DNA from 3 places in the Paenibacillus septentrionalis genome. Region 1 is predicted to be linked to each of the others. Evidence: riboswitches for the same ligand, from Rfam matches in the RefSeq annotation. Region 1 holds a riboswitch; each other region holds the start of a gene.

Region 1 (9,966 bases):
AAGAGCGTCAGCTTGACGGCTTGATCGTAGTTGGAACAAACGAGGGCTCGCAGGTTATAGAACGGTTAAACAAGCTGAACATCCCAATTGTGTTTGTCGATAGCTACTTAGCCAGTGATGAATACTATCAGGTTTGCCTCGAGGATCGATATGGCAGCTATTGTGCGACAAAGTATTTGATAGAGCTTGGCCATTCAAAAATTGCGATATTAACGGGGGAAGTGCCTGAAGATCAACTGCCAAACTATGGGGTGCTTCATGAGCGCTGGCTTGGATACAAGGATGCGCTTGCCGAAGCAGGGATAGCTTATGACTCACAGATGATCATTCAGCTGCCGACATCGTTAGAGGGAGGTTATCGCTCTGTCGATCGTATTTTGCAGCTTACTGATGTAACAGCTGTGTTTTCATTTTCAGATGTTGGCGCAATGGGGGTATTGAAGCGAATGAAGGAGCTGGGCAAGAAGGTGCCTGAGGAGTATTCTGTCATAGGCTTCGATAATTTGTTCATTTCCAACTATACATCACCAACTTTGACGACTGTCGCTCAGGATATCGTACAGAAGGGTAAAGCAGCGGTTACCATGCTGCTCGACCAAATCGATGGCAACCATATTCCGCAGCGCAAAGTATCACTGTCGGTTGATGTGGTTGAAAGAGAAACTACTGGGCCGTGTAAATGGTAATACTATAAAGAAAGCTATTGTATACGAAAGCATTAACAAGCGTCTGCTCATCTAAACCTGACAGACGCTTGTTTTACAACAAAAGCTGTAGCAACCTAATTTAAATAAAGATGAGGGCAATAGAATGAAGCGATTGGATGATATGTTTGTGCTAACAAGCGAGCAGCAGGAACGGTTACATGCAATAGGCAAGCTTGCCGACAGCTTTGTCGAGGAAGCACATCGCGTGGATGCGGAGCATGATTTTGCTTATGAGCATATTGAGGCGTTGCGCAAGATAGGATATTTTTCATACACAGTCCCGAAAGAAGCAGGAGGTCAAGGCGTTTCGTTGTATGAGCTGTTGCTTTACCAGGAGCGACTGGCGCAGGGCGATGCAGCCATTGCGTTAGGCGTAGGGTGGCACCTAAGTGTGATGTTTGAGCTCAATTATAACAAGGCATGGTCACCTGCCGCACTCGAAGAAATGAATGAGCAGGTTGTGAAGCAACAAGCAATTGTTAACCGTGCTGTAACGGAAAGGGCGTCCGGCAGTCCGACTCGCGGTGGAAAGCCGCAAGCGACAGCTGAGCTTCTTGAGAATGGCAGCTATATATTGAATGGCAGAAAGACATTTACGACACTATCGCCTGTGTTGGATTACTTTCTTGTCATAGTAAGCATGGGCGAGGATACTGCAGAATTTAAGATTCCGCGGAATACAGCAGGAGTGCGCATTGAAAAGACATGGAATATGGTTGGCATGCGTGGGACAGCAAGCCATGATCTTGTATTGGAGGACGTAACATTGCCTGCTGCAGCCCTCATGCAAATTCTTCCACACAGGAAAGTGCAAGCTGCTGCTCCTCATTTGCTGCATATCCCTGCCAGTTATCTAGGTATTGCACTTGCTGCAAGAAAAGAAGCGATAACATTTGCTTATGATTATCATCCTAACTCCTTGGGGACATCGATCATCCATTTGCCTAATGTTGTGCAGCAGCTAGGCCAGATAGAGCTTGAACTGCAAACCGCACGCCACTTTTTATATAGTGTTGCCTCCAGATGGGATCAGCAGGTGCTGTCTCCAGAGCAGCTTATTCCTGAACTGAATGCAGTGAAGGTTGCAGCTATGCAGGCTGCGCTCTCGGTGGTGGATAAAGCGATGCGTATTGTAGGAGCACATAGTCTTGCACTCGATCACCCGCTGCAGCGCTTGTACCGGGATGTGCGATTTGGCTTACATAACCCGCCGATGGAGGATGCTGTGCTATCAATGCTTGGGAAGATGGCGATCACGGATTTGGAACAGGAGCGTAGTTAATTCAATCGATTAAACGAATGCCTTTTTGCCAAATGTTTAGATAGGTATCTGGACAAATATCATGTAACGATCATTCTAATCTTTTTATAACTAAGCGGTTGCCAACATAAAACACATCATTTATAGTATTGGTAACTTCATATTGATACACGGGTGCTGGATGAAGTCCGGCTGAGATAGAAACCGTATGTTTCTGACCGTTAATCTGATCCAGGTAATGCTGGCGTAGAGAATTTTTATCGAATTGTAACCATTCGTAACTTTAAAGTTCTCGAATGGTTTTTTTGTGCTTAATTTCTTTAATATTCCAATGGAAGGAGACGGGAGATGGAACGATATTCGCGGCAAATGCTTTTTCAGCCGATTGGCGAAGCGGGACAGAAAAAGCTGCAGCAACGTGCAGTTTGTATTATCGGCATGGGTGCATTAGGTACGGTATTAGCCAATCATATGGTGCGAGCTGGAGTTGGCTTCGTACGAATGGTTGATCGCGATTATGTGGAGCAGAGCAACCTGCAGCGCCAAATGCTATACGACGAAGACGATGCAAGTCAAAGTCTGCCAAAGGTAGTGGCAGCAGAACGCAAGCTTGGCAAAATTAATTCTTCAGTTCAGCTGGAATCGATTGTTGCAGATGTTTCCATTCACAACGTTGAAGCACTGCTTGATGGGATCGATCTGGTGCTCGATGGAACGGATAATTTCCAAACACGTTATTTGCTCAACGATGCATGCTGGAAGCAGGGAATTGCTTTTGCTTATGGAGGCGCAGTCAGCTCTCGCGGTATGAGTGCGATGTTTATTCCGGGCAAGACGCCTTGTCTGCGTTGCTTTATTCAGTCTGCCGACAGCGCTGGTCAGACCTGCGATACGGTAGGCGTCATTGCCCCCGTCGTAGATATGGTCGCATCCTATCAAGCGGTAGAAGCACTCAAATATCTTGTTGATGCAGCGGAGCAGCAAAGGCGAAGTGTCGTTACATTCGATATTTGGCATAACCATTACTATGAAATGAAGTTCAACAAACCGCGCCTTAACTGCCCGTGCTGCGGAACGAAGCAATATCCAGCCTTGCAGGAGCAGGAGCAGGACATGATCATCACGCTGTGCGGTAGAGAAACAGTACAGTTTACTAGTCATGCAAGTCATGATTTAAGCATGTGGAAGGAACGCTTGGAAGGCGTAGCGAGTGCTGTTAGATTCAATCCGTATTTACTGAAGGTAGAGCTTCCCGAAGGTGAACGTCTAGTGTTGTTTGCAGATGGAAGAGTGCTCGTACAGGGTACGGAGGATCTGGGGCGTGCAAAGACGATCTATGCCAGATACATCGGTATGTAAGAAAGAAGGAGGGTTCACAAGTGAAGGATTTTAGACTTTACGCGATTACAGGAGAGCAATTTCATCCAGGCAAATCGATGCTTGAGGTCATGGAACAGGCAATATTAGGCGGGACTGACATTATTCAATTGAGAGACAAATCAGGAGATTTGGCCAAGATCAGGAAGAAAGCCGCTGCTTTGCGTGAACTGACCGCTCAATATGGTGTTACCTTTATCGTTAATGACTATATTGATATCGCCTTAGAGGTAGACGCGGACGGTGTGCATCTCGGACAAGGAGATGTGCCGCTCACTGAAGCAAGGCGCAAAATGGGCAATAAAATAATTGGGATTTCAACGCATGCGATCGAAGAAGCTATTCAAGCGGAGCGGGATGGAGCGGATTATATCGGTGTTGGGCCTGTTTTTCCTACAAAGACAAAGCTGGATGTGGTAGCCCCGGTAACCGTCTCTTATGTGCAGGAGGTGGCGCGTACGATCAACATCCCGTTCGTGGCAATAGGCGGCATTAAGCTGCATAACGTCGATCAGGTTATAAAGGCTGGCGCAACGCGCATATGTGCCGTCAGTGAAATTGTCGGCAGTGAAGATATTCAGCGGACTTGTCGGGAGTTTTTAAGCAAGCTAGACACAGCGAAAGCGAGGGAAGCTCATGGAATTGATCATTAATGGCACAACTCAGCAGCTTGAGGTGAAGACGATACAGGAGATCGTCGAGCACTTCGGGCTGTCCGGCAAACCGATTGTAGTAGAAGCCGATGGCGAGGTGCTGGTGTCGGAGCAATGGACACATACGCTTGTACGACCTGGCATGAAGATTGAGCTGGTTCATTTTGTAGGAGGAGGGTAAACGAAATGCTGGATACATGGAAAATAGGTGACCGTACGCTGCACTCCAGATTTTTTATCGGAACAGGCTTGTTTCCGAACCCCTATGTGCAGCAGGAGGCAATTCAGGCTTCAGGGGCTGAAGTGCTAACCTTCGCGATTCGTCGAATTAATTTGGAGCGAGCGGAGGACGATTCGATCCTGCAGCATATTGAGCCAGGACAATTTCAATTTCTGCCGAATACGTCTGGCGCAAGAACAGCTGATGAGGCTGTGCGAATAGCAAGACTAGCTCGCGCTTCAGGGTTAAGCGATTGGATTAAGGTTGAGATAAGTGCCAATGAGCGAACGCTGCTGCCTGATCCGATCGAAACTTTAAAGGCGACTGAAATATTGGTTAGCGAGGGCTTTACGGTGCTGCCTTATACATCTGATGATCCGATTCTATGTAAGCGGCTGGAGGAAGCAGGGGCAGCAGCAGTTATGCCCGGCGCTTCGCCAATTGGCACAGGGATGGGCATTTTGAATCCATATAATGTGGGTCTGATTGTAGAAGAAGCGAAGGTGCCGATTATCGTCGATGCAGGGCTAGGGACAGCAAGCGATGTCGTGCAGGCTATGGAGCTGGGCGTGTCGGGCGTGCTCATGAACACACCTGTTGCAAAGGCGCGTAATCCAGCACGTATGGCGGAGGCTATGCGAAAAGCGATTGAAGCAGGGCGTCTTGCATATTTGGCAGGACGTATTCCGAAGAAGAAATATGCTACTGCTAGCAGCGGGCTTGACGCATTTAAGCTGAGTTAGCAGGAAAGTTGGGCGTGAGATGAATAATACGATTATGGTAATAGGCGGGGGCGTTATTGGTCTGTCTTGTGCGTTTGAGCTGCGACAAAGGGGCTTCGAGGTTGTGGTGCTGGAGCAGCATAAATGCGGTGGTCAAGCTTCTGGCGCAGCGGCGGGCATGCTTGCCCCCTATTCAGAGAACGTTGAAGGTCCGGATGAATTTTTTCAATTATGTCTATACAGCCTCCAGCTATATGCGAATTGGCAGGAGGAGGTCAAGCGAATCTCAGGCATGTCGTTTGAATATACGAGCTCGGGAAGTCTGTATGTGGTACAGCATGATGCTGATTTGCTTGTGCTAGAGGGACGCTTGCATTGGCAGCGTAAGTATGGTTCTACCGGCAGGATCATTGAGGGCGACGAGCTGTTTCAATTAGAGCCCTTGCTATCCAGACAGGTTAGAGCGGCATTATATACCCCGGAGGAGTGCCATCTGTACGCACCTGATTATGTTCTCGCGTTGGAACAGGCTTGCCGCAATCTTGGCGTTCGCATTTACGAGCATGTAGGTCAAGTCGAGCTGCTGGAGTGGAACAATGAAGTAACGGTCAGGGCAGCAGATGGACGTATATTCGGCGGTGATCAACTGCTTGTCTGCTCGGGCGCATGGGCACAGCAAACGACAGAGGTGCTCGGGATGTCTGTTCCAATCTACCCGATTCGTGGTCAAATTTGCGCGTATGACAGAAAGGCCCACCCTGTCAATCATATGGTGTTCAGCAGTCAGGGGTACGTGGTAGGCAAAGAAAACGGTTCTCTTGTGTGCGGGGCTTCTGAGGACGTTGCAGGCTTTGATACGAATGTGACAGAGCAGGGCATCGAGCGTCTTAAACGCTGGAATAAGCATATCTTTCCAGCGCTAGATGGTATGAAGCCTTTTCATAGCTGGGCAGGGCTGCGGCCTTCGACACAGGATGGAATGCCTTTGATAGGGAGGCTAAGCGGAGAAAAGTCGCGCATCTTACTGGCAGCGGGACATTATCGCAACGGTATTTTGCTTAGTCCTGCTACGGCGAAGCTCATATCGGATATTGCAGAGCAGAAGGACGTTGCGGCATATAATATCGCATTTTCACCCGAAAGATTCTCTCTTGCGCAATCTCACTAATACTAGAAGCTGGCATAGAAAAATATTGTCGTACAGACGTTAACGGGAGGTTATCACCATTAGTAGGGATGAGCTAACAACTAATCAGTCGGAGCAACGTCAGCACTGCGCAGTAGGAGACAGTACGTTGTCGTTGCCGCGTGCTTTAACGATTGCAGGCTCTGATAGTGGCGGAGGTGCAGGCATACAAGCCGATCTGAAAACCTTTCAGGAGCTTGGTGTATATGGCATGTCGGCGATCACAGCCCTGACAGCTCAAAATACAACAGGTGTTCAGGCTGTCTACCCAACAACGCCAGATGCGGTCGTAACACAAATCCGCTCGATTGGCAGTGATATTGGGTTAGATGCGCTTAAGACAGGAATGCTGTTTGGCAGTGACATTATTCAGGCAGTTGCAGCTGTGATCCGTGAGTATGGATGGACGAAGGTGGTGGTTGATCCCGTTATGATCGCGAAGGGTGGCTCAGTATTATTGCAGGAGTCAGCGATTCATGCGCTCATCACCGAGTTGCTGCCACTAACGGAGGTGCTTACACCGAATATTCCAGAAGCAGAGCATCTGACTGGCTTGAGTATAAAACGTGCAACGGACAAACGTGAGGCAGCACGCAAGCTTGCTGCTTTCGGAGCTCGTCACGTCATTATCAAGGGTGGTCATGACGATGATGAGCAGAAGGCTACAGATCTGTGGTATGATGGACGTGATTTTTACGAGCTGGAAGGCAAGCGAATTGATACGGTGCATACGCATGGCACGGGGTGTACCTTTTCAGCTGCATTAACAGCAGGCTTGGCCTCTGGATTGGAGCTCAAGGCAGCACTAGAGCAGGCGAAAGCATTTATTCAAGCGGCAATTGAAGGCGGGATTGCAATCGGTCATGGTCGCGGTCCAACGAATCACTGGGCATACAAAAGGAAAAGTTGTTAGTGTAGATTAGAGGTGTCGATAACGGTGTATCATGTACTTGTATTTGTGCATATTGTTTCTGCCATTATAGGTATGGGACCAGGGTTTATCTTGACCTATATTGTGACCAAAGCCAGCACTATGAGCGAACTGAGGCACGTTTATTATATTAGACACCGAATACACATTCTCGTTATGGTCGGTGGTTCATTGCTGTTGATTTCAGGGCTTTTGATGGGGATACTGCGCCCATATTTATTTACCAGTGGATGGTATATAACGAGTTTAATTCTGTTCATTATCGCGTTAGCGATTGGCCCGCTTGTGCTGTCACCGCATTCGCGTCCGATTAAGCGTCTACTGAACGAGCATGTGGGTGAACATATTCCCGAGCAATATTACACGCTATCTAGAAAGCTTTTCTTCTATGAGCGTATTGAACATGCGATCTTTTTAGTCATTATTGTGTTAATGATTACAAAGCCGTTTTAGCAAAAAAGCGATAGCATCTCTTGCCAATGGGCTCACCCATTGCAGAGGCTATCGCTATTTTATACTTAATTATCAAGAATATACTTGATGAACGATATTACTCCTCGTTTTCCAAGAAGCGTTCGCATTCAAGCGCCGCCATACAGCCTGTTCCTGCAGCAGTAATCGCTTGGCGGTAAGTTGTATCCTGAACATCTCCGCAAGCAAAAACACCTGGAATATTCGTGGAGGTCGTGCCAGGCTTAACAAGAATGTAGCCGTTGGCATCAGTATGAACCTGACCGCCAAGGAAGCCTGTATTTGGCGTATGTCCAATTGCAATAAATACGCCATCAGTTTCAATCAGCTCTTCTTCACCTGTTTCGTTGTTGCGAACCTTCACACCTGTTACGCCCATGCCGCTGGCAACGACTTCAACGGGAGTCCGATTAAGCGCCCAGTCAATTTTCTCGTTGGCACGTGCACGATCCTGCATAATTTTCGAAGCACGCAGCTCTGTACGACGGTTTACGATCGTAACGGATGATGCAAAGCGAGTTAGGAAGTTCGCTTCTTCCATCGCAGAATCTCCGCCGCCAATTACAACGATTTTCTTTCCACGGAAGAAGAAGCCATCACATGTCGCGCAAGTACTAACGCCGCGTCCGATGTTTTCCTGCTCACCAGGAATGCCAAGATACTTGGCAGAAGCGCCTGTAGAAATAATGACGGATTCTGCAACAACCTCGCCAAGACCTTCTACATCAAGTGTAAAAGGACGTTTGCTGAAATCAACGCTTTTAACAGAGCCAGTTTTGAATGTAGCACCAAAACGCTCAGCCTGCTTGCGCATATTAGACATCAGCTCAGAGCCAAGAATACCTTCAGGGAACCCAGGGAAATTTTCGACCTCTGTTGTAGTTGTCAGCTGTCCGCCAGGCTGCCAGCCCTCGATTACAACAGGTGACATGTTTGCACGTGCAAGATAAATCGCAGCAGTCAGTCCAGCAGGACCCGTTCCAATAATGACAGTTTTGTACACGATGGTTTCCTCCGATATCTATAATTTAACTGTAATTAACAATGCACAGTTATTGTACTTTTAAAGTATAATAAACTGTAACGGATGTCAACACAGTTCATACAACTTTCATATCATTTAAGGTTTGAATAATGGGAGTAGGATATACACAAAAATCATAATGAAATAGGATTGTTTTAATACAACGGTGGTGTAGTTTGTCATATCGTTATTCGCTTCGGTTAACAAAGCTGGTGAATATTGATGGTACAAGCTATAATAAAGAAAATTGTAATCATGTGTGTAACTATTGCACGTGCTAAATGCTGTTTATGCGCAATCTATAAGAAAATGTAAGCGGTGTCTTTGGAATGGATTAGAGATAATAGGGGAGAAAACGATGAATAAAAAGTATGCAATTGGTGTCGATTACGGTACGCAATCTGGCCGTGCTGTACTTGTTGACTTGTCAAATGGGGAAGAGCTTGCCGATCACGTTACGCCTTACCGCCATCATGTGATGGATGAAGAGCTGCCTTCAGGCGTTAAGCTTGAGCACGACTGGGCGCTTCAGCATCCACAGGATTATATAGAAGTGCTGGAACGTTCGATTCCCGAAGTGTTGCGAATTACAGGGATTGCTCCAGAGGATGTTATTGGAATTGGCATTGACTTTACTGCTTGTACAATGCTGCCGGTTACGGCTGAAGGAACGCCGCTTTGCTTTTTAGAGCAGCATATAGACAATCCTCATGCATGGGTGAAGCTATGGAAGCATCACGCTGCTCAGCCAGAAGCCGATGCACTTAATGAAGTAGCCGCTGCAAGAGGAGAAAAATGGGTTAGGCGATATGGTGGAACGATTTCGTCAGAATGGATGCTCGCTAAAACATGGCAAATATTAAATGAAGCGCCAAGTATTTATGAGGAAGCCGATAAATTCGTAGAAGCAGCAGATTGGGTTGTTGGTCAATTGACAGGCACTATTGTGCGTAATAGCTGTACCGCTGGTTATAAATCAAACTGGCATAAACAAGAGGGATATCCTTCAGAGGCATTTTTCAAGGCGCTTGATCCACGATTGGAAAAGCTGATGTCAACAAAGCTTCGCGGTGCGGTGCTTCCACTTGGAGCTAAAGCGGGCGAACTGACTGAGACCATGGCAGCAAAAATAGGCTTGCAGCCAGGAACAGCGGTTGCGGTTGGAAATATAGATGCGCATGCTGCTGTTCCGGCAGTTGGCGTTGTAACGCCGGGCAAGCTGGTGATGGCAATGGGGACGTCCATTTGTCATTTGTTGCTTGGGGAAGAAGAGCGGGAAGTGGAAGGCATGTGCGGTGTTGTTGAGGACGGCATGATTCCAGGTTACTATGGCTATGAGGCAGGTCAATCGGCAGTAGGCGATATTTTCGAATGGTTCGTTGAAGAATGCGTACCAGCATATGCAAGACGAGAA
Region 2 (9,966 bases), on a different contig from region 1:
AGATAAAATCGAATGCACGGTGAACGGCCTAGGTGAACGAGCAGGAAACACCTCTCTAGAAGAGGTAGTAATGGCTTTGAAGGTGCGTGAAAATATTTATCAATGCTCCAGTAACATTGAAACAAAGGAACTGCTTCGTACTGCTAGACTACTGACTTACTTGACAGGCTTGGATGTGCAGGTCAATAAGGCTATAACTGGTGATAATGCCTTCGCGCATTCCTCTGGTATTCACCAGGACGGGTTGCTAAAGGATAAAAATGTGTACGAAATTATGGACCCGCGGGATGTCGGTGCAGAAAGCATGGAGTTGGTTTTAACAGCTCGCTCTGGCCGTCACGCCTTTAGGCATGCGGTTGAAAAGCTCGGTTTTGAGACTGGTGATACCGAGCAGTTTGAAGCGCTCTTTCAGAAATTTCTCACTCTTGCAGATTTGAAAAAAGAGGTCTATGACCATGATCTGTTCTATTTGATTAATAGAGACAGGGAGCAAGCAGCGAGTGGCACAGTATTGTATGAGCTGGCTGAATTTCATGTTGTAACAGGAAGTGTACAGCCTTCAGCGACGATTAAATTGAAGCGAGGAGAAGAGAGCTTGAAGGGAAGTGCGACAGGCGATGGACCGGTTGATGCGATATATAGTGCAATTAAACAATTGACAGGATTCAATACTGAACTTAAGCACTACAAAATTAACAGCATCTCACGTGGTCAGGAAGCGATCGGCAGAGTCAGCATTGGGCTTGAGGCAAATGGCAAGCATTATGCTGGACGGGCAATGGATACTGATATTATTAAAGCAAGCGCGCTTGCTTTCTTGAATGGCATTAACGCCGCTTTGCTGGATCGGGACTCGTAAATTAGCTCATTCTAAGCACTTGAATGGTATTCTTTGTTTTAGCTGAACATAGCGCGTATGTATTGTCCAGGCAATTGCTAACGTAGGTTGATAGCAATTGCCTGGTCTTTTTGCTGTCACAAATTACCTTTGCATCAAACTAGCTTTGGCAGTATATAATAGACAATACAGAACATGTGTTCTTATTCGTTGAATGTGTGAGCAAGGGAAGTGTTCATGATGCAGAAAAAACGGGAACGTGTCATTATGCTGATCGATTGCCAATCGTTTTATGCAACCGTCGAAAAGGTTGCGCATCCACAATATAAGCATCGGCCTGTCGTCGTAGCTGGTGATCCCGAGCGTCGCTCGGGCATTATTTTGGCAGCTTGTCCAATCGCCAAGTCTTATGGCGTTACAACAGCAGAGCCGCTGGGCCAGGCAATGGCCAAATGTCCTGATCTGGTCATTGTCAGACCGCGAATGGAGGAATATATTCGAGTATCGTTGCAAATTACTTCAATCTACAACAGCTTTACCGATCTTGTCGAGCCTTACAGCATAGATGAACAGCATCTAGATGTGACGGGAACCGTGCATTTGTTCGGCGGCAATGCGGCGGCAATGGCTGCAGCTATTCAACAGCGTGTGCTGCGAGAAACAGGGGTGAGAATACGGGTTGGCATAGGTGGGAATAAGGTGCTAAGCAAAATGGCCTGCGATCTTTTTGCCAAAAAAAATGAGTCAGGCGTTTTTGAACTGCGAACAGATAAGCTTGCCGATACACTTTGGCCGCTGCATGTAAGCAAGCTGTTTATGGTCGGCAGACGGATGACAAGACATCTTGAAGCGATGGGTGTACACACGATAGGAGAGCTCGCGAAAACCCCGCTTGCGGTGCTAAGACGGCGCTGGGGTGTGAATGGAGAGGTATTGTGGCGTATCGCAAATGGAATAGATGATTCGCCAGTAAGTGTAGCAACTCATCATACACAAAAGGAAATCGGTCACCACATGACGCTGCCGCGTGATTATATGTCGCTGGAAGAGTTGAAGGTTCCGCTGCAGGAGCTTACTGAATTGGTATGTCAGCGAGCACGTGCGAAAAGCGTAATGGGCAATGTTGTTTCCGTCAGCTGTCGGGGCGCTGACTTCGACCACCCGACGGGATTTCACAGGCAGCGCAAGCTGGACAATGCAACCTATGTAGCGGCAGCGATGTACAAAACGGTAATGGAGCTATTTCAAGCGCATTGGGATGGGATGCCCGTGCGAAGCATCGGTGTCTCGCTGGGAGGACTTGTGAGCGATCAGGTCGTGCAGCTGGCGTGGTTTGATCCTTATGAAGAGCAGCTGGCTTTGGAGCGGGTAACCGATCAGATTAAGGCGCGATACGGCAATACTGCGATTATGAGAGCTTCCTCGGTAACGCATTCGGGTCAGGCGCGTGATCGAGCAGGTAAAATAGGAGGGCATTACAAATGAGCAAAAAGCTGCAAGGGAACGGATTGTTCGAGTCTTCGCGCATGATGCTGCCAGAGCACAAGGAGGCGATTATCGCCTACCACAAGGAAATGACTAAAAAACAACGACCACAATTGGATGAGCAGGAGATTGGCAGGATATCGATGCTGCTTACAGAGTCGATGAGGCTTAAAAAACAAGTGGTTTTAGTTGTATTTGCTGAATATAATCGAACTGAATTAACAGGAGTTGTGACAAAGGTGAATCACCTGCAAAAAAGTATACAGTTGAGCCTTGAGGAAGATGATTGCTGGATTAAAATACATGATATTATCGATATCAGGAGCAGTGATTTCTAGAACATATCGGAGCAAGGAACGTCGTCATCACGGCATCTTCTAGTAATTTATATCGTTAGCGCAATCACTACGCTATCTAGCGACATGTTTTTCGGCGCTAAAGTGTGATAATATCTAAAAAAATAGAAGAGAATGCGGGTGAGGGATTGAGCACTAAACGATTACTGAATGTAACAGCATCAGCAGCAGGTTTATTGATAATATGGTTTATCGTTCATACGACTTTCATTGTAATAGATGGATTAAATGATGAGCTGAAGCCTGTTGATGCAGCGGTAGTACTTGGAAATAAAGTAGAAACGAATGGACAGCCTTCTGAGCGATTAAAAGCAAGATTAGATAAAGCAGCAGAGCTTTATGATCGAGGCTATTATACGTTTATCATTGTAAGTGGCGGGATCGGCAAAGAAGGATTCGATGAAGCAGCAGTTATGAAATCTTATTTAATAGATCAAGGAATAGCTGAGGATAGCATTATAGAAGACAATAATGGATACAACTCCTATATGACCGCTCAAAACACCAGCAAGATTATGGATGAATTAAAACTAGACTCCGTCATGATTATTACGCAATATTTTCATATATCCAGGACGAAATTAGCATTTGGAAAAATGGACATGGAAGAAGTGTATTCAGCTCATGCCAATATCTTTGAGTTAAGGGATATTTACTCTATAATACGAGAATTCCCAGCATACTATAAGTATTTGTTTAAATAGAAATATCGGCTTTCCCTCAAAATGGATCGTTGCCGCTATTGCTCGCATGAAGCAGCACATCAAACGGTAGGAGCAAGAGCATGCAAGACTGCATGGCAATTAGACGAAATGATAAGAATTCATCTACTGCTCGATAAAGAGGTAGTCGTCGCTTTTATCGGCATCAATGCCATTTCTCACTGCAAACTGCTCCAGCTCCTGCAGCCATCCGTTTCCTTTAAATAATCGAAGTGAGAGCTTCCGTCCTTCATACGGGATGATGTGGACGCATTTTTGAGAAACATGAAAGCGGCGAAAATGCAGCGCGGCAATTTGTTCAGCAGAAAAGGAGCGTTTATATAAACTCCAGCCCAGCAGCTTCGTATGATAGCTAATCGTATCGTTGTTGACAATAAGCACATAGCGGCAGAGAAAGGCATTGAGAATCGCGATCGCACCGAGTACGTATAGAGTGAATAAACCAATAGAACGTATCGGAAAAGCGAGGATAACGTTAATAACGAGACAGCACGCAAATAGAGACATCACGTATACATTTTCTTTTGTTATAAATCGCATCAAACATTCACCTCGCATAAGTAAAAATATGTAAGATTAATTGAGTGTAGCACAGGTTGCGCACGTCGTAAAGGTACTAGGGTGAAACCAACAAACGGCTGAAGACAAAAAGTCAGCAGCCGTTAATGTTGAGAGCACTATGATCTTTTAATGATCAGGAGCTAACTACAGGACACCCTTGTTTTTGAAATAGTTCTCGTTGTAATTCACGCTTGGATGCTTTGGATTCAATTCCTTTGCTTGCTTATGGTGCAATACCGCCTTTTCAGTATTGCCGATACGATCATAGCAGACTGTCAGCTGCAAATGAGGCAGCCATGTAGCCGTAGCGGGGTTATGGAAGCTCATATCGGTTGTATACATAGAAGTAGACAGCGCTTGGGAATACCAATAAATCGCTTCGCTGTAACGGTTTTGGTGCAAAAACAAATTGCCAAGCTGACAGCAGAAATCAGGTCTTGGCGGTGTATATTCGAGCGTTTGCAGTAGACTGCGAATAGCGAGGTCGTTCTGTTTCAGCTCTGCGTAGCAGAATGATTTGCGAGAGCAAGCCGCAATATTGTCTTCAACCCAGCCCTTTTTTCCGTCCAGGAAAACGTCATACCATTTGATCGCTTCCTCGTATCGTGCATGGTCACGCAGCTCATTAGCGAAATAAAATTGATCACGCGGCGTAAACTCTTCGCCCTGCTCCAATCGTGCCAAATAAATATTCAGGTTGCGATCAGAGGCGTGCCTAACCTTGCGATGTGTCACAGCAATATCAGAATGGTAGCTCGCTCCGTACACAGCCAAGTATTCATGAACTGGACCGAACCACTCAAAATTCATGGAGCGCTTCACTAGTCGATTGCGGCGATAGCTGTAGGTTGGATTGCCGTTTTCATCGAAGGACAGATGATATTTCATCGTTACGGTATCATAGTTGAAATCATCACGCTGCTTGAGCTCGATTAAGCGGTTCAGATCCTCGGGCAGCAGTACATCGTCTGCATCCAGCCAAAGAATGTAGTCGCAGGTAGCTTGCTTGAAGCTGAAATTGCGAGCCGCTGCAAAATGGTTAATCCATTCAAAGTCGTAAACTTTCGCTCCCAAGGAGGCAGCAATTTCCTTCGTACGATCTGTCGAGCCAGTATCTACAATAATCATTTCATCAACGGCGTCCTTGACACTCTCCAAACAGCGAGCCAGTACATCCTCTTCATTTTTTACAATCATACATAGACTAATCGTAATCAATACCATCACCCTTTATCACAAGTCTTGTATAGTCTATTAGTCAACTATATGAAAAGTGCTAGACAGCTCTAACGATTACCATGCTTTTTCAAGACCAATGTGGAAAGCGGCGGCGAGGACAAAGCGTTATTTTGACCTTAGGGGTATTCAAATAATGATGCGTTTGCTATAATGGGCGATAGATTACCAATTGAATACGACACTTCGGGAGCTAAGATGAACTTGGCTGAGAGGAGAACTGGACAGTTCTCGACCGTACCTGATCTGGATAATTCCAGCGTAGGAAATGTGCATCTCATTAACTGGCTGCCGTTTTCTGTGCCCGTTTATTTTTTGTCTTGTTGAACAAAGCAAGGGCATAGGCACACGAAATGATATTCATCCGTCTGCATGAACACTACCACAGCGTGGCAAGCTGTTCGTAGCAGGATGAACAGGCTGAACGTTAAAGGTTACAGGCATTCTTCCTTCGCGAAGAATGCCTTTTTATATACCTATAAAATCAGCGTGTCCAATTGGACGATCAAACACAGACAGAAATGGAGAGAGAAGACATGAAGGCACAAGGAATGAAATGGATTGCTGCATTACTGCTGCTGGCCATGCTTACAGCATGCGGGAGCACAGAAAAGGAAGGCAACACAACAACTGACCAGGAAACAGCTTCTCAGAACGAGCTACGCAAGGTGCAGTTGATGCTTGATTACACACCGAATACGAACCACACAGGGATTTATGTGGCGAGAGATCTTGGATATTTTGCAGAAAATGGACTGGATGTTGAAATTATAGCTCCTGCTGATGGCGGGGCCGATGCACATGTTGCTGCAGGGAACGTAGAGTTCGGCGTCAGCTATCAGGAAAATGTAACGCTATCTCGCATAGCAGGGTTGCCAGTTGTATCCTTGGCAGCTATTATTCAGCACAATACATCAGGTTTTGCTTCACCAAAGGAAAAAGGCATTGAAACGCCTAAGCAATTTGAAGGCATGCGCTACGGCGGCTGGGGCTCTCCAATCGAGCAAGCAACAATCGAATCATTGATGCTTGCAGCTGAAGCGGATTATAGCAAAATGGAAATCGTGAACATGGGCAATAGTGACTTTTTTGCGGCAGTAGAGCGCGACATTGATTTTGCATGGATCTTCTACGCGTGGACTGGGATCGAGGCAGAGCTGCGCGGGGTCGACTTGAACATGATATATATGAAGGACTACAATGAAAATTTGGATTACTATACACCTGTGCTTGTAACAGGAGAAACGATGATTGCTGACGAGCCAGAGCTGGTGCGCAGCTTTGTTGCAGCGGTAGCGAAAGGCTATCAGTACAGTATTGAACATCCAGCAGAAGCGGCAGATGTATTGATTGCAGCCGAGCCGGACTTGAATGAAGAGCTTGTTAAAGCGAGTCAAGAGTGGTTGAGCCCACTTTATCAGGACGACGCGCCGCGCTGGGGTGAGCAAAAGCTTTCTGTATGGGAAGGCTATGCAAATTGGATGTACACAAACGACTTGCTTGAAGGCGAGCTTGTAGCTGAAGATGCATTTACGAACGAGTTTTTACCGCAATAAGTTTGAGTCAATCAAAGACAGGAGTGAGGAAAATGGCAAACGCGCTACTTAGCATTCAAATGATCCCGAAAACAAACAATGGGGAAAGTGTAATTCCTTATGTTGATCAAGCGATTGCAATTATTAAAGCATCAGGTCTGCCGTATCGTGTAGCACCGCTGGAAACGACAATGGAGGGAGACCTTGAGCAGCTGCTTCACGTTGTACAGCGTATGCATGAAGCGATGATTGAAGCGGGCTGTCCAGGTGCGCTTTCACAAATTAAAATTTCCTATAATCCAGAGGGAGCATCGATGGAGAAGCTGCTGGAGAAATATCCGGATGGACAGTAAAAAACGAATTTGGAGCAGTATTTGGCCGCCAGCGGCTATGCTGCTGTTAATCGTGATCGTATGGGAGCTGATTGTGCGTTTTGAGCTCGTATATAGCTGGCTCATCCCTTCTCCGATCGGAGTAGCGGCAGAAATGGTCAAAAGCTGGTCAAGGTTGATGGAGCATTGGCTTGCCACAATGCAGCTCACGCTGCTGGGCTTTATGGGCGGCGCATTATGTGGCATATTGCTGGCGATGCTCCTGCATTTTATTCCGATTGTGCGTCGGGCCATGTACCCTGTACTTATCTTATCGCAGAACATTCCAGTCATTGTTATTGCACCGATTTTAACGATGCTGCTTGGTTTTGGCATGATGCCAAAGGTGCTGCTGATCGTATTGGTCTGTTTTTTTCCAATTTGCATCGCGATGCTGGGCGGGTTGGCACAGATTGACTATAGTTTAAGTAATTATATGGGGATGATCGGCAGCAGCCGCTGGCAAGCCTTTGTCCATCTTGAACTGCCGAGCTCGCTAAGCAGCTTGTTCAGTGGCTTGAAAATAGCAGCCTCCTATAGCGTGCTAAGCGCAGTTGTAGCAGAGTGGCTGTCTCCGAAGGTCGGCTTAGGCGGATTTATGATCTTATCCTCCCGTGGTTATATGCCGGAGCGAGTTTTTGCTGCGGTGCTGCTCATCGTTATGACGAGCCTGCTGTTGTTTTGGCTAGTCTCGTTTATTGAGCGCATGTGCATTCGCTGGCGACCGAGAAAGGAGGCGGCTTAATGCTGGAGCTAAAAGGAGTAGGCAAATCATTTGTCAATAGCGGGACAGTGCATGAGGTGCTCCGAGACATTGATATAACCGTGCATGATGGGGAATTTGTTTCAATTATTGGACCATCCGGCAGCGGGAAAACGACGCTGTTTCAGCTTATCGGCGGCTTAATGCCGCTTGATACAGGAGAGATCTGGCTTGATGGGCAGAATATATCCGGCAAACGCGGTCATATCGCCTATATGCCGCAGCAAGCTTCCCTTCTGCCGTGGTATACCGTCAAGCGCAATGTTGCATTGGCGCTGCAGCTGGCGGGAGCTGATAAAAAGGATGCGCTTCAGCAGGCTGAGCAGTGGCTGGAGCGAGTAGGTCTTGGTGAATATAGCGCTGCTTATCCGTACAAGCTTTCCGGCGGGATGAGTCAGCGTGTATCATTTTTGCGTGCACTGCTGTCTCCGCAAAAGCTAATGCTGCTGGATGAACCGTTTGGAGCGCTCGATGCGTTAACGAGGCTGCACATGCAGCAATGGCTGCTCTCGATATGGGAGCAGAATCGCCGTTCTGTTCTGCTTGTTACACATAGCATTGATGAGGCGCTGCTCCTCTCGGACCGTATCATGGTGCTGTCGAGTCATCCGGCAACGGTTATTAATGAGATCATCGTTCCGTTCGATCGACCGAGAAGCAGCGAGCTTTGGAGCTCAGCAATTTTTAATGAATTAAAGCAAAGCATTTATGAACAGCTTCAAGCTCCAGGTGCAGGCTAACGCCTGCGCCTTTTTTATAATTTTGTAAGCATACAGGGCTGTTGTTAAGGGACAAAACGGTAAGTGAAGAATAGGGGGAATACGCATGAATGTTGTAGATGCACATATTCATTTGGATCAATATGAAAAAGAGCTGCGCAACGAGCATCTGGTACGTGCGAAGGCGATGGGTCTAAAACATCTTGTAGCGGTATCAATGAATTTATCCTCGTCACAAGTGACGTGCGAGCTTGCTGCTGAATACGGACAACTCATTATGCCTGCATATGGCTTTCATCCTGAGCAGCCACTGCCGAAAACTGAAGATCTGCATCGCCTTATTGAGTGGATTCGCGAGCGTGCAAGCCGCAACGAACGATTTGCAATAGGAGAGGTCGGGCTTCCCTATTATCGCAGGCGGGAGTATGAGGAGCGAGGAGAGCCGTTCAAGCTGCAGCCATATGTAGATCTGCTTGAGCAATTTATTATCCTTGCCAAAGAGCTGGATTGCCCGATCGTGCTGCATGCGGTGTATGAGGATGCTTCTATTGCCTGTAGCTTGCTCCAGAAACATCAGATGGAACGTGCCCATTTTCATTGGTTCAAGGGCGATGAGGCTACGATTCAGACCATGATCAGGCAAGGGTATTATATTTCTATTACACCTGATGTTTGCTATGAACCTGAAATTCAAACCTTGGTCAAGCAGTATCCGCTGGAGCTGATGATGGTTGAAACAGACGGACCATGGCCGTATGAAGGCCCATTTCAAGGTAGATCGACAGAGTCTGCGATGGTTGTTCAGGTTGTTGAGAAGATCGCATCTATATTGGGCAAGAGCAGTGAAGTTGTTGCCGATCAGCTCTTTCATAACAGCAAAAAACTATATAGGCTGTAAAGATGTGGCTATTGAAGAGGAGCGTGCAAAAGCAAGACGTTTTTGCAGGCTCCTCTTCTGTCTTTTTAGGCGGATTGTGAGGCTGCCGAGACATACGCCGTTGCCGTTGAGAGGTTAGCAGCATAAATAGTAGAGATACTAGAGTCAAAATCTATAGAAAAGGAGAGAACAGGCATGGCAGAATTATCAAGGCAGCAATTTTTCGATACGATTGCACCGGTCATTGTTTTTGTCCGTCAGCAGGGTTCTCCGATTCTACCATCTGTTCGATTGGCTCAAAGCTTACTAGAAACAGGTGGAGTCATTCATGCATGGAATAATCTTGGAGGGATTAAGGTAGGGAGCGGAAGGCTAACTCCTTATTGGCGCGGGGAATCGGTAACGAGAGGAACCTGGGAAGTTCGCGGCGGTCAGGAAGTAAGAGAAAGCGCAGCGTTTCGCGCATACCGCACACTATATCATTACTTCAAGGATCAGGATGA
Region 3 (9,966 bases), on a different contig from region 1:
TCGATACGTTTTCGGAGGAGCGCCTAGTCGAATTTATCGAGAGTAAGGTCGATGTAGATCTGCAGCGAATCCGCGTTAACGGTGCGTTAATTGGTGCTGTCATTGGTGCGCTGCTGTATGGTTTGCTGCATGGCGTGTATCAGCCGCTGCTTGATATGTTGCGGTAAGTTAATGAGGAAAGCTTGCAAGCAATTGGAATGTTCATCCAAGTTTATTCATATGATTGTCCATAAAGGAGGGATCAAATGAATAAGCTAATTAGTCGTTATTATCAATTGAAGCAAAAAAATAAAGCGATTGAACAGGAGCTTGCAGAGCTGAAGGAGCAAATTGTTCAACATATGAATAGTGAAAGTGTAACCGAGCAAACTGTTGGATCGTATCGTGTAAGGCTCATTCAATCCGAACGGAAGGAATACCATGAGACGCTGCTGTTTAATGCGCTCCCTGATCCGGAGCTGTGGCGGATGCTGTCCAAGCCCGATCAAGGGAAAATAACGGGCTTAATTCGAGTTGGGGCATTGAAGGAAGAGCAGCTAAAGGATACCTACACAGTGAAGCAGCAGGTTGCCCTTATTATAGACAAAAAATAATGAAAAAGTCTGGCTAATCCAATGATTGCGCATTGGTTAGCCAGACTTTTTAGGTTTAATGCAGACATGCGAAAAAGTACGTTACTTGCCGGCGAATCATTTATAGAATGGTATTACATCGCTTGTGTTGCCCAATCTGGTTATTAGGTCAAACCCGATATTTTAAAGGGATAATGGCTAATTTAAGCGCCAGTCGATTTCCTGCTGTCCGAGCTGAATCAGATGCTCGTTTATTGTTGAATATGGCTTGCTTCCCAAAAATCCACGGTAGGCAGAAAGTGGAGAAGGATGAGCGGATTCAATAATGATGTGATGCGATGCAATTTTTTTCTTTTTAGCTTGCGCCGGCTTTCCCCATAGTACGAAAATGAGCGGCTGCGTTCGTTCACTCAGCAGCTCTATTATTCTATCCGTAAAGGTTTCCCATCCTTTTCCGCGATGGGAATTTGCTTCGCCCGCCCGCACTGTTAAAACAGTGTTAAGCAGCAGGACACCTTGCTTTGCCCAGCTCGCAAGATTGCCATGCTGTGGTGCCAGGATGTTGAGATCTTGCTCCAGCTCCTTGAACATATTTTTAAGTGAAGGCGGTGGCAATACAGGTGGCTCAACTGAGAAGGCAAGGCCATGAGCTTGTTCTTCGCCGTGGTATGGATCTTGACCAAGAATAACAACACGAGTTTGATCATAATCCGTAAGCTCTAATGCTCGGAAAATTTGATGCTGCTTAGGATATATGATGGATGAGCTATACTCTGCTATAATATATTGTTGTAGTTGCTTATAGTATGGTTTAGTTAGCTCTGGCTCTAGTAGTTTTCCCCAATCATTATTAGGAAGCTGCATAGGTAGTAATCCCTCCTGACAAATCTACTTTGAACATACTATAGCAGGCAATAAGAATCAACCCTATTAGGAAGTAAAGGAGCGATTGCCTTGAGCTTTATTGATAAATTAAAAAGTGGTGTCTCAGAAGCGGGCATGAAAGCAAAGGTGCTTGTCGAGATCAACAGGCTGAAATTAATTAATGTTGGCAAGCAGAATGAAATTAATGGCTTGTACAAGGAAATAGGCGAAAAAGTAACATTGGCAGCAGAACTGGGTCAGGAGCTGCAGCTTTCTTATTTTAGCGATCAACTGGAGAAGATCTCTATGCTTAAAACGGAAATTGAGCAGAATCTGCTGAAAATTACAAATTTATCAGATGAGAAGCAGTGTCCGGCATGTCAACGCAGCAATCCGATTGATGCCCTGCAATGTCCGCACTGTGGAAACAGCTTTATCGTACAAGAGCGGAGCACGATAGAGCCAACCTATATCGAGCTGCCGAAGCAGCCAAAGCCTTCTTCGCGTGATGATGAATAAGAGCGACAACGAGCAAATGACGCGCTTTATTTACCGATATATTGCCCACGAGCAGGAGCTGTCGCTTTGCAGTCTTGAAATTAGACAGCTGTTTGGCAAGGAAGCTAGTTGGCATCAATCCACTGCGGTGGTTGAAAGCAGGCTGGACATATCAGCGCAGCGAAGTCCATATATGAAGTATCGGCTTCACGTCTGGCTTAGCGCAGGCAGCTATGATGCGTTGCTTCAGCAAGCCAAAGTACTGAAGCCAAAGAAGACTTACAAAATGGTCGCTGTTGAAACGATTTTAAATGGTCAGGCGACTAGGTTCCCTTATGAACAGCGCAGGAGGATGGAGCGGGAGCTTGGCACTATAGTCGGTGGGAATGTCAATCTGCAGGAGCCTGAGCTGCTGCTAGGGATCATTCAGTTGGAGGGGGAATGGCTGGTTGGCAGCTATGAGCCTCACCATGGAACCTGGCAGCAGTATGATCGCAAGCCTCGTCATTATTCAACTGCTCTTAGTACGAGGGTAGCGCGTGCGATTGTAAATATTGCCGTTCCACAGCTTGATTCTTCGATTCGTTTCATTGATCCTTGCTGTGGAATCGGCACCGTGCTGCTACAGGCTATTGATCAAGGGCTGCACGTTGAAGGTTACGACATTAATCCGCTTGCCGTGGTTGGCGCAAGAGAGAATATGGCGGCCTTTGACATGAAATGTATAATCAAGATTGCCGATATGCGGCTGCTGCAAGAGACGTATGATGTTGCCGTGCTGGATTTGCCATATAATCATTGCTCGGTATTGCCTGAGTCAGAGCGTAGAGAGATGCTGCTTGCGCTATCACGCATAGCAAAACGAGCCGTTATCGTATCGGTAGAGCCGATCGAACAGGAGCTGAATGCAATCGGAGCTACGATCTTGGATGTTGGACATGTACAAAAAACACATTTCAAGCGAGATGTATGGCTCGTTCAATTTGATCGTGAACAAGCATAAAAATGCCTCAACTATTCAAGTGCAGTACTTGAGTAGTTGAGGCATTTTATATATAACGTCTGCAAGGCTGCTGCAAAAAGCAGGAGGACTGTTTCTCATAGCGCGGTAAAAAGCATCGTAACAAAGGTGCAAGCCAGCGCAAAGATAACAAATGCTGCATCGTGCCAAGAAAATCCTGTGATATAATAATAGGTTCGCTGCTGGTTGAATTGCTTGGCAACCATCGCGATGCCTATACGGTGTGCACGACGAATGGCTTGTGCAATAAGCGGGATGCTGTACAGCTTAATTGTTGTATATACCGCTGTAATGCCTGTAGGACGTTGAACTCTACGGATGCGCAATGCACGCCTGCGCAGCTGGACCTCTTCTATCATAAAGGGTACAAGTCTCAGTCCGGCAAGAAAGGCATACGCATACTTGGCAGGGAATCTAAGCTGCTGCATAAAGGAATAAAGCAGCTTGACTGGCGGTGAGGTCAACAGCAGCAGTAAGCCAATAATCCCGATCAACAATGATTTTGTACCGATTAGTATGCCAGAATGAATGCTTTCACTTGATATTTTTATGATCCACCATTGCCACAGTACATCATTTCCTCGTCCAAATAACGTTAAGCTAATACCAGAGGATAAGCTTGAGAACAGAATAGGGATATGGAGCAATGCAATTTTTCGTATAGGGAAGCCGCAGCTGCTCCAAAGCAATATACTAAGGCATACGATATATCCGATATAAAGCTCAAGCGCTCGGCTAAAAAAGACAAACAGCATAATGGCGAATAAGATTAAAAATTTCAAAGAAGGATTGCAGCGATGCAGCCAGGTTTGATAGCTAGGTGTAAACCAGTTCAGAACGTTGTTCATCATCTGCCCCCTTATCTTTTTCGGGATGTTACGGTCAGCATTTGCTGATCGATCTCCCATACTTGCGTTGAAAAACGTCTTACAATTTGCTCATCATGCGTGACCATGATGATGGTTATGCCAGCTGCTTGCAAGCGAGCCAGCCACTCCAGCATCACAAACGTGCTTCGGGCATCCTGACCGAACGTAGGTTCATCCAATAGAATAATAGAGCGTTTCTCAACAAGTGCCGTCAGCACACTTAACCTTCGTTTTTGCCCGATGCTCAGCTCATATGGATGGCGTTCATATGGAACATTCAGGTGAAGCTGCTCTAGCGCTTGGGAGGCTTCAGCAATTAGCTGTTCCTTTGGCGCAGTTTTGTTTTTACGTTTTGGTTTCAGCAGCCGATGGAGCCAATGGTTTGCTCGCGATTCTGGTGCTTGATCAGTAGTAGCTTCGCCCTCAATGCTGGCATGCTTCACTTGTAAGGAATGCGTTACTTCATCAATAATCCGATCTGCTATAAATTGCAGCTCAGGATTCTGGAATACATAACTAATCGAATCTGGAATGTCATCCGTGGCTTCCGCACCTAAAATGCGATAGCTTCCATTGCTGTTTAACAAACGAGCCAGCGCGTAGAGCAATGTGCTCTTGCCAGCTCCATTTCTCCCAATGATCGTGATCCAGTCGCTTTGTTTGGCAGCGGCATAATCTACATGCAGACGGAAGCCGCCACGTTCAATCGAAAAATTTTCGAGTTCAAGCAATGTAGGCCGATGATCCACACCATCCAATAATGGAGCTATAGCCGAATTAGGGAGGGCTTGAAAATGCTCCTCCCATATATTCGGATACCAAATGCCCTCTTGCATGAGAAAAGGTTTATGCTGTTCAAATACAACTTTGGGCTGGTCATCTGCTATAATGTCACCTTGACGATTAAATACGACAACACGATCAAACCATTCAAGAATGCCATTGATATGATGCTCTACAACAATTACAGTGTGGTTGGAAAGCGTTCGACGGATGGCTTGCCATATTTGCAGCTTGCCTTCAGGGTCAAGCAAGGCTGAAGGCTCGTCGAGGAACACAACATCTGGTTTCAGCAAGAGTACCGCAGCAAGTGCAAGGCGCTGCTTCATTCCTTGTGAAAGCTCTGCTATTGGAGTATGCAGCGCAGGCAGCTTAAGCTGCACCTGATTGAGCACCTCATTCATAAGTAACTCCATCTGCTCTCGAGGTATGCGCAGATTTTCCAGCACAAATGCCAATTCTTCATCGACATAACTCATGCAAAATTGAGTGTCAGGATCCTGAAAGACGAAGCCCCAGTTACTGGGCTTCGTTATATGCTCCGAATGAAGCGGCATTTGAACAGCATCGGGAACAATGCCGCTCATAATTTGTAAAAGGGTTGATTTTCCGCAACCGCTTGGTCCAAGCAGCAGCAATTTTTGACCTTGAGGGATCGCTAGGGTAAGATCATTAAACACAAGCTGCTTCTCACCGCTGTATTTGGCACGAAGCTTCGTAACACTTAATGCTGTTGTGGTTGACATGCGGTTGGCTCCTTCATCCTTCTATTGCTTAAGCTGTTCGATTTCAGAATCATCAATTGGGCGAATTAATGATGTCACTTTCGTCTTCTCTAGTGCTTGCACAATATAATAAGCAAAGATTCCAGTAAAGATAAATGCGCTAATGACACGCAAGCCGTACTTGACAATCAAGGCCCATGCTTCAAGGTCTGCATACCCGTAGCTCAGATCAAGCAGGAAGCCGCCAGCACAGGACATGATTCCAGCTAAACCGGCAACAGCAATCGAGTACTTGCGATAACGGAATGCGAGGAAGACAAGCTCTGCCCCCAAACCTTGAATAAAACCATACATTAACACTTCAAAGCCGTTGCCAACAATGGCAGATAGACTTGCACCAGCAAGACTTGCTAACAGCGCAGCACCAGGCTTGCGAATAAGTAGAGCAGCGAAAGGTCCAACCATAAACCACATGCCATAAATGAGCTGGCGCAGAGTTGGAAGCATGGGCTTAACTACGCTGTATAGATCATCCCAAAATTTCATTATGACGCCAAATACAATACCAATAACAATAATAACTACGATATCAACTAGCTGTAACTTTTTCATGCATAGATCTCCTTTAATATGGATTTATGTTTAGAAGCAAAAAAAAACCGTCTGGAAACACGCAGACGGTCAGAAAATCCCTCTTCTAAACACCATTCTCTACGCTGGTATTATCCAGTTCAGATCAACGGTCAGTAGCGGTTACTAGCTACTATCTCAGCCTGATTCCACAAGCACCCGGACGGTTCAATATGCAACTTTGATTAATTTACAATATATTAATAAATAATACAATACTATTTTCACAAATTTATAACGTCGGTGATTGAGACTGATACTCTTTTACCCCTGGGTGGACAAACTTATCAAATAAGTCCAGCAGCTCGGCTGGCTCCGAAGCGACTAGTTTCATATCAAAGTATTTTTCAGCAAGAAATTTCTCTTGGTGCATATGCTCAAAAAATGAAATTAAATGATTATAGTAGCCGTTGATATTGAGCAGGCCGCATGGTTTTTGATGCAAGCCGATTTGACTCCATGTAAACACCTCGAAAAACTCTTCCATTGTGCCGGGTCCGCCTGGCAAAGCAACAAAGCCGTCTGCCAGTTCGATCATCAACTGTTTGCGCTCATGCATCGTTTCAACGTTATAAAGCTTCGTTAGCCCTTGATGTGAAATTTCTCGCTGCTCAAGCAAGGATGGAATGACACCAATTACTTCTCCGCCGCCTTCCAGCACAGTATCAGCCACGACACCCATAATGCCAACCTTTGCTCCGCCGTATATGAGTGTAAGCCCACGCTTCACAAGCTCCTTGCCTAGTTGAACGGCCATCTCTCGATAAATCGGGCTGGCGCCAACGCTCGAACCACAATAAACCGCAATTGCTTTCATTAATTTCCCTCTATTCCTTTTTTGTGTACAAACAAAATATAGTATATCATACAACTAAAAGGCCTATATATAGTGTTTTTAGCTTAATTTTAGAACGTGTATTAAAATTATGAGATAAAATGAACTTTTTGCACGGCTTAATACTCTTATATAAAAGAGAGGTGAAGGCATGAACGTAGTACGGCTGGTGAAGCAGGCCAAAAAAGGAAACAAAGAGTCCTTGCTAGAGCTAATTATGACAGAGAAGGATGCTTATTACCGTCTGGCTTACACCTATATGGGAAATCCGCATGACGCAATGGATGCACTGGAGGAAATGATTGTTATTCTATATGAAAAAATAGATCAATTAAAATCAGAAAAAGCATTTTACAGCTGGAGCAAGACGGTACTGGTCAATACGTGCAAAGGTATGCTGAAGCAGCGAAATAGGCTGGTTTTTCAGGATGATCTCCTGTTGGAAGGACAAGATGTCAAGCTCGCTGCAGCATCCTACGATCCTTATAAGAAAAGTGACCAGCAAATGGACATGGATCAGATGCTGCTTTCACTGAATGAGCATCAAAAAGAGGCGATTCAATTGAAGTATTGGCATGATCTAGACTATGAAACGATAGCGAGTATAACTAATACGTCAGTCGGTACAGTGAAATCAAGAGTTTTTCAAGGATTAAAAAAATTAAAAGAGCGATATGGAGGTGGTCAATTTGGATAAAATCGATCAGCGATTACATGAGCAGCGTGAGCAGCTGCAAGCGCTAAAGACTCCTGAGGATATGGACATGCGATTAAGAAATGCACTCGACAAGCTTCCCTCCAGAACAGCGAAAAAGCGGCCGGCACTCTGGAAATTTGCAGCCGCGGCGATCGTACTTAGTCTAGTCGTTTTGAGCAGCAACTATAATGCGTTAGCCTACTATAGCAAAAAGCTGCTTGGATTTGATGGGTTATTCAACAGCACGCTACAGGAATTAAATGAGCAAGGAATGGGACAGGTGATCAATATCTCGACTCAACTGTTGGACGGGACGGAGTTAACGATTGATGGCATAATGGCAGATTCTAATCAATTGATTCTGTATTACACCTTATCTAATGAAGATGGCCTGGGCGAAACGAGTGGCAGTCAGTTTAGACCGCACAACATTAAAGGGTTTTTTACCAATTCGCGGATGATAAGTGGAACTGCTATGCTGAACGAGGATGCAACGGAGCTAAAAGGAATGTACACGTTCCAGAATGTAAACCCTTTTGCCAAAACGTTGACGCTCAATTATTGGGAAAACGCCCCTAACGGTCAGTTGGTGGATAGACAGCTTAAATTTTCATACAATCCAAATAAGGCGATGCAGTCTGTGCTGAAACAGTCGATCAAAGAAACCGTTGCGGTTGACCAAGGTTCGATTACATTCAACTCGATACAGGCGACACCAACGATGACATTAGTCGAAGGAAAAATGAAGGTTAAAAACTTCGATAGAATGCCAATAGCTAATAACGAAATCCTATTAATTGCTAATGGCAAGCCAGTAGAGGTGATTGGGAGTGGTTATAGTACCTCACTAACTGGAAGAACGTTTGAGCTTCGATACGATGCATTGCCACAGCCGCTTCATTCGTTGGAGCTGCATGTTTCCAAGTTTGTAGGTTATGAGGAAATGAATACAGCAATTCCACTGACGAATTTGGATGATAGCCCTTACTCATTGGGTCATGACAAGAAGTTGTGGATTGATGAATTAAAAACGACATCGGAGCAGCTGGAAATTACCATTACAACAGAAGAAGATGTGATGCTTGAGGGCGTTTATATTCAGACTAAACAAGACAGCATCGAGCTGAACACGACGGTGAATCAACGATTGGAAAAGGAACTGGATGGTAAGCTGCTTAAGCAGCGCACAATTGTATTCGATACGTTGGACACACCGGAATACTTGCACATTAAAGGTATGCATTTGCTGAAAAGCTATGATGTCAAAGTTCCGATTAAGGTTGATTAAACATCTTGCTAATCGTCCTTTAGCGCGATAAGCCGTCTATAATATAAGTCGTTAAATAACAGTAAGCCGTCGGTTGCTCTGCGTTTTGCGGGGCAATCGACGGCTTATTTGCAATGCTTGACACTATTATGGTGAAATAGGGGTTTCAACCTTGCGAAACGCTACAGAATCTACCTTCCATGTCCCATTCTCAAAAACCAACGTGCTAACACGCTCCATAGTTACAATATCTCTAAAATGATTGGTTCCAATTTCTATAGATTGAGTAGCATCTGCGGTTGTAGAGCTTGAGTAAAAAGGCATATATTCGGCAAACCCTGTATATTTGTAATTGTAAAGCAGGCCTTTGTTCTGAATAATTTGATTAATAAAACGGTCAGTGAAATACGGCTGGAAGTAGACTCGAATTTGAGTAAGAGTCGAAACATCAATTGCTTCGTTCAGCTTATCATTCAATTGCTGCATACGTGCTGTCGTAGCTGCTTGTTTGGGCACAGGCTGGACTGGAGCAATGCCAACTACTACGATTTGCTTATTAGCTGCTGTAATGGTAGCTTGCTGAGTCTGTTGATTCCAGGAAACTTTTGCTCCTAGCGCTTCACTTACGAAGCGCAACGGCACATAGGTAGAGCCTCCATAGTAAAGTTTAGCTGGCACCTCAAGCGTAATCTCTGAATCATTGACTAACACTTTCTGAGAATCAACGGTAAGCTCAATGGTATTCGCGTCATTATAAACGGTTATACGTTTAGTGTCGTTATCCCAAACAACTTGAGCGCCCAATTGATTGGATATATAACGAATCGGAATAAGTAACCGACTGTCCTGCAATTTTCCTACATTCAAAGGTTCAATGGAGCTTTCGGCAAATACAGAGGTTGCCAAAATAGAAGTTGCCAGCATAGCTGAAGCAAGTGTTGCAGCAAACCACTTTTTCATAGGTATTCTTCCTCCAGTACGATGGTTGATGTTGTTTATGCTTATTATATGGTTAGACGTTAACCCAATCGTAAAGTTGCAGCTTCACCCTGAATTGGGAAATTATTGTATACAGGTTGAAATGTAAAAATACTCGAGCAATTTGCGGCCAGCTATCTGAAGCAACTAGAATTAAAAAAATATGTAAGTCGGCCGTAGGCAGCATTGTGTGAAGCAATGAGGTTAGAGAAAAAAAACGCTAAGTGCTT

What was found. Region 1 has a riboswitch for thiamine pyrophosphate ahead of ACFP56_RS09475 (ThiF family adenylyltransferase). Riboswitches for the same ligand answer to the same signal wherever they lie in the genome.
Region 2: it holds a riboswitch for thiamine pyrophosphate, as region 1 does, so the genes downstream of both, ACFP56_RS01190 (ABC transporter substrate-binding protein) here and ACFP56_RS09475 (ThiF family adenylyltransferase) in region 1, are expected to answer to the same signal.
Region 3: it holds a riboswitch for thiamine pyrophosphate, as region 1 does, so the genes downstream of both, ACFP56_RS02550 (ECF transporter S component) here and ACFP56_RS09475 (ThiF family adenylyltransferase) in region 1, are expected to answer to the same signal.

Annotation. Positions count from the first base shown of each region.
Region 1 covers NZ_JBHSTE010000003.1:226,513-236,478, reverse strand. The annotation lists gene ACFP56_RS09485 (LacI family DNA-binding transcriptional regulator) at 1-686, shown strand, start outside; gene ACFP56_RS09480 (acyl-CoA dehydrogenase family protein) at 811-1,989, shown strand; TPP riboswitch at 2,129-2,238, shown strand; gene ACFP56_RS09475 (ThiF family adenylyltransferase) at 2,317-3,327, shown strand; gene thiE (thiamine phosphate synthase) at 3,348-3,998, shown strand; gene thiS (sulfur carrier protein ThiS) at 3,982-4,179, shown strand; gene ACFP56_RS09460 (thiazole synthase) at 4,185-4,961, shown strand; gene thiO (glycine oxidase ThiO) at 4,981-6,108, shown strand; gene thiD (bifunctional hydroxymethylpyrimidine kinase/phosphomethylpyrimidine kinase) at 6,236-7,039, shown strand; gene ACFP56_RS09445 (DUF2269 family protein) at 7,064-7,510, shown strand; gene trxB (thioredoxin-disulfide reductase) at 7,608-8,531, opposite strand; gene ACFP56_RS09435 (ribulokinase) at 8,911-9,966, shown strand, end outside.
Region 2 covers NZ_JBHSTE010000001.1:238,497-248,462, reverse strand. The annotation lists gene ACFP56_RS01220 (2-isopropylmalate synthase) at 1-859, shown strand, start outside; gene ACFP56_RS01215 (DNA polymerase IV) at 1,076-2,323, shown strand; gene ACFP56_RS01210 (YolD-like family protein) at 2,320-2,661, shown strand; gene ACFP56_RS01205 (YdcF family protein) at 2,766-3,383, shown strand; gene ACFP56_RS01200 (hypothetical protein) at 3,507-3,941, opposite strand; gene ACFP56_RS01195 (glycosyltransferase) at 4,107-5,186, opposite strand; TPP riboswitch at 5,375-5,484, shown strand; gene ACFP56_RS01190 (ABC transporter substrate-binding protein) at 5,735-6,754, shown strand; gene ACFP56_RS01185 (thiamine-binding protein) at 6,787-7,086, shown strand; gene ACFP56_RS01180 (ABC transporter permease) at 7,076-7,849, shown strand; gene ACFP56_RS01175 (ABC transporter ATP-binding protein) at 7,849-8,607, shown strand; gene ACFP56_RS01170 (TatD family hydrolase) at 8,693-9,484, shown strand; gene ACFP56_RS01165 (glucosaminidase domain-containing protein) at 9,659-9,966, shown strand, end outside.
Region 3 covers NZ_JBHSTE010000001.1:543,527-553,492, reverse strand. The annotation lists gene ACFP56_RS02585 (DUF445 domain-containing protein) at 1-167, shown strand, start outside; gene ACFP56_RS02580 (hypothetical protein) at 246-593, shown strand; gene ACFP56_RS02575 (uracil-DNA glycosylase) at 771-1,436, opposite strand; gene ACFP56_RS02570 (zinc ribbon domain-containing protein) at 1,527-1,955, shown strand; gene ACFP56_RS02565 (TRM11 family SAM-dependent methyltransferase) at 1,972-2,937, shown strand; gene ACFP56_RS02560 (energy-coupling factor transporter transmembrane component T family protein) at 3,033-3,803, opposite strand; gene ACFP56_RS02555 (ABC transporter ATP-binding protein) at 3,815-5,350, opposite strand; gene ACFP56_RS02550 (ECF transporter S component) at 5,372-5,941, opposite strand; TPP riboswitch at 6,021-6,132, opposite strand; gene ACFP56_RS02545 (LOG family protein) at 6,192-6,776, opposite strand; gene ACFP56_RS02540 (RNA polymerase sigma factor) at 6,946-7,491, shown strand; gene ACFP56_RS02535 (DUF4179 domain-containing protein) at 7,484-8,779, shown strand; gene ACFP56_RS02530 (stalk domain-containing protein) at 8,906-9,718, opposite strand.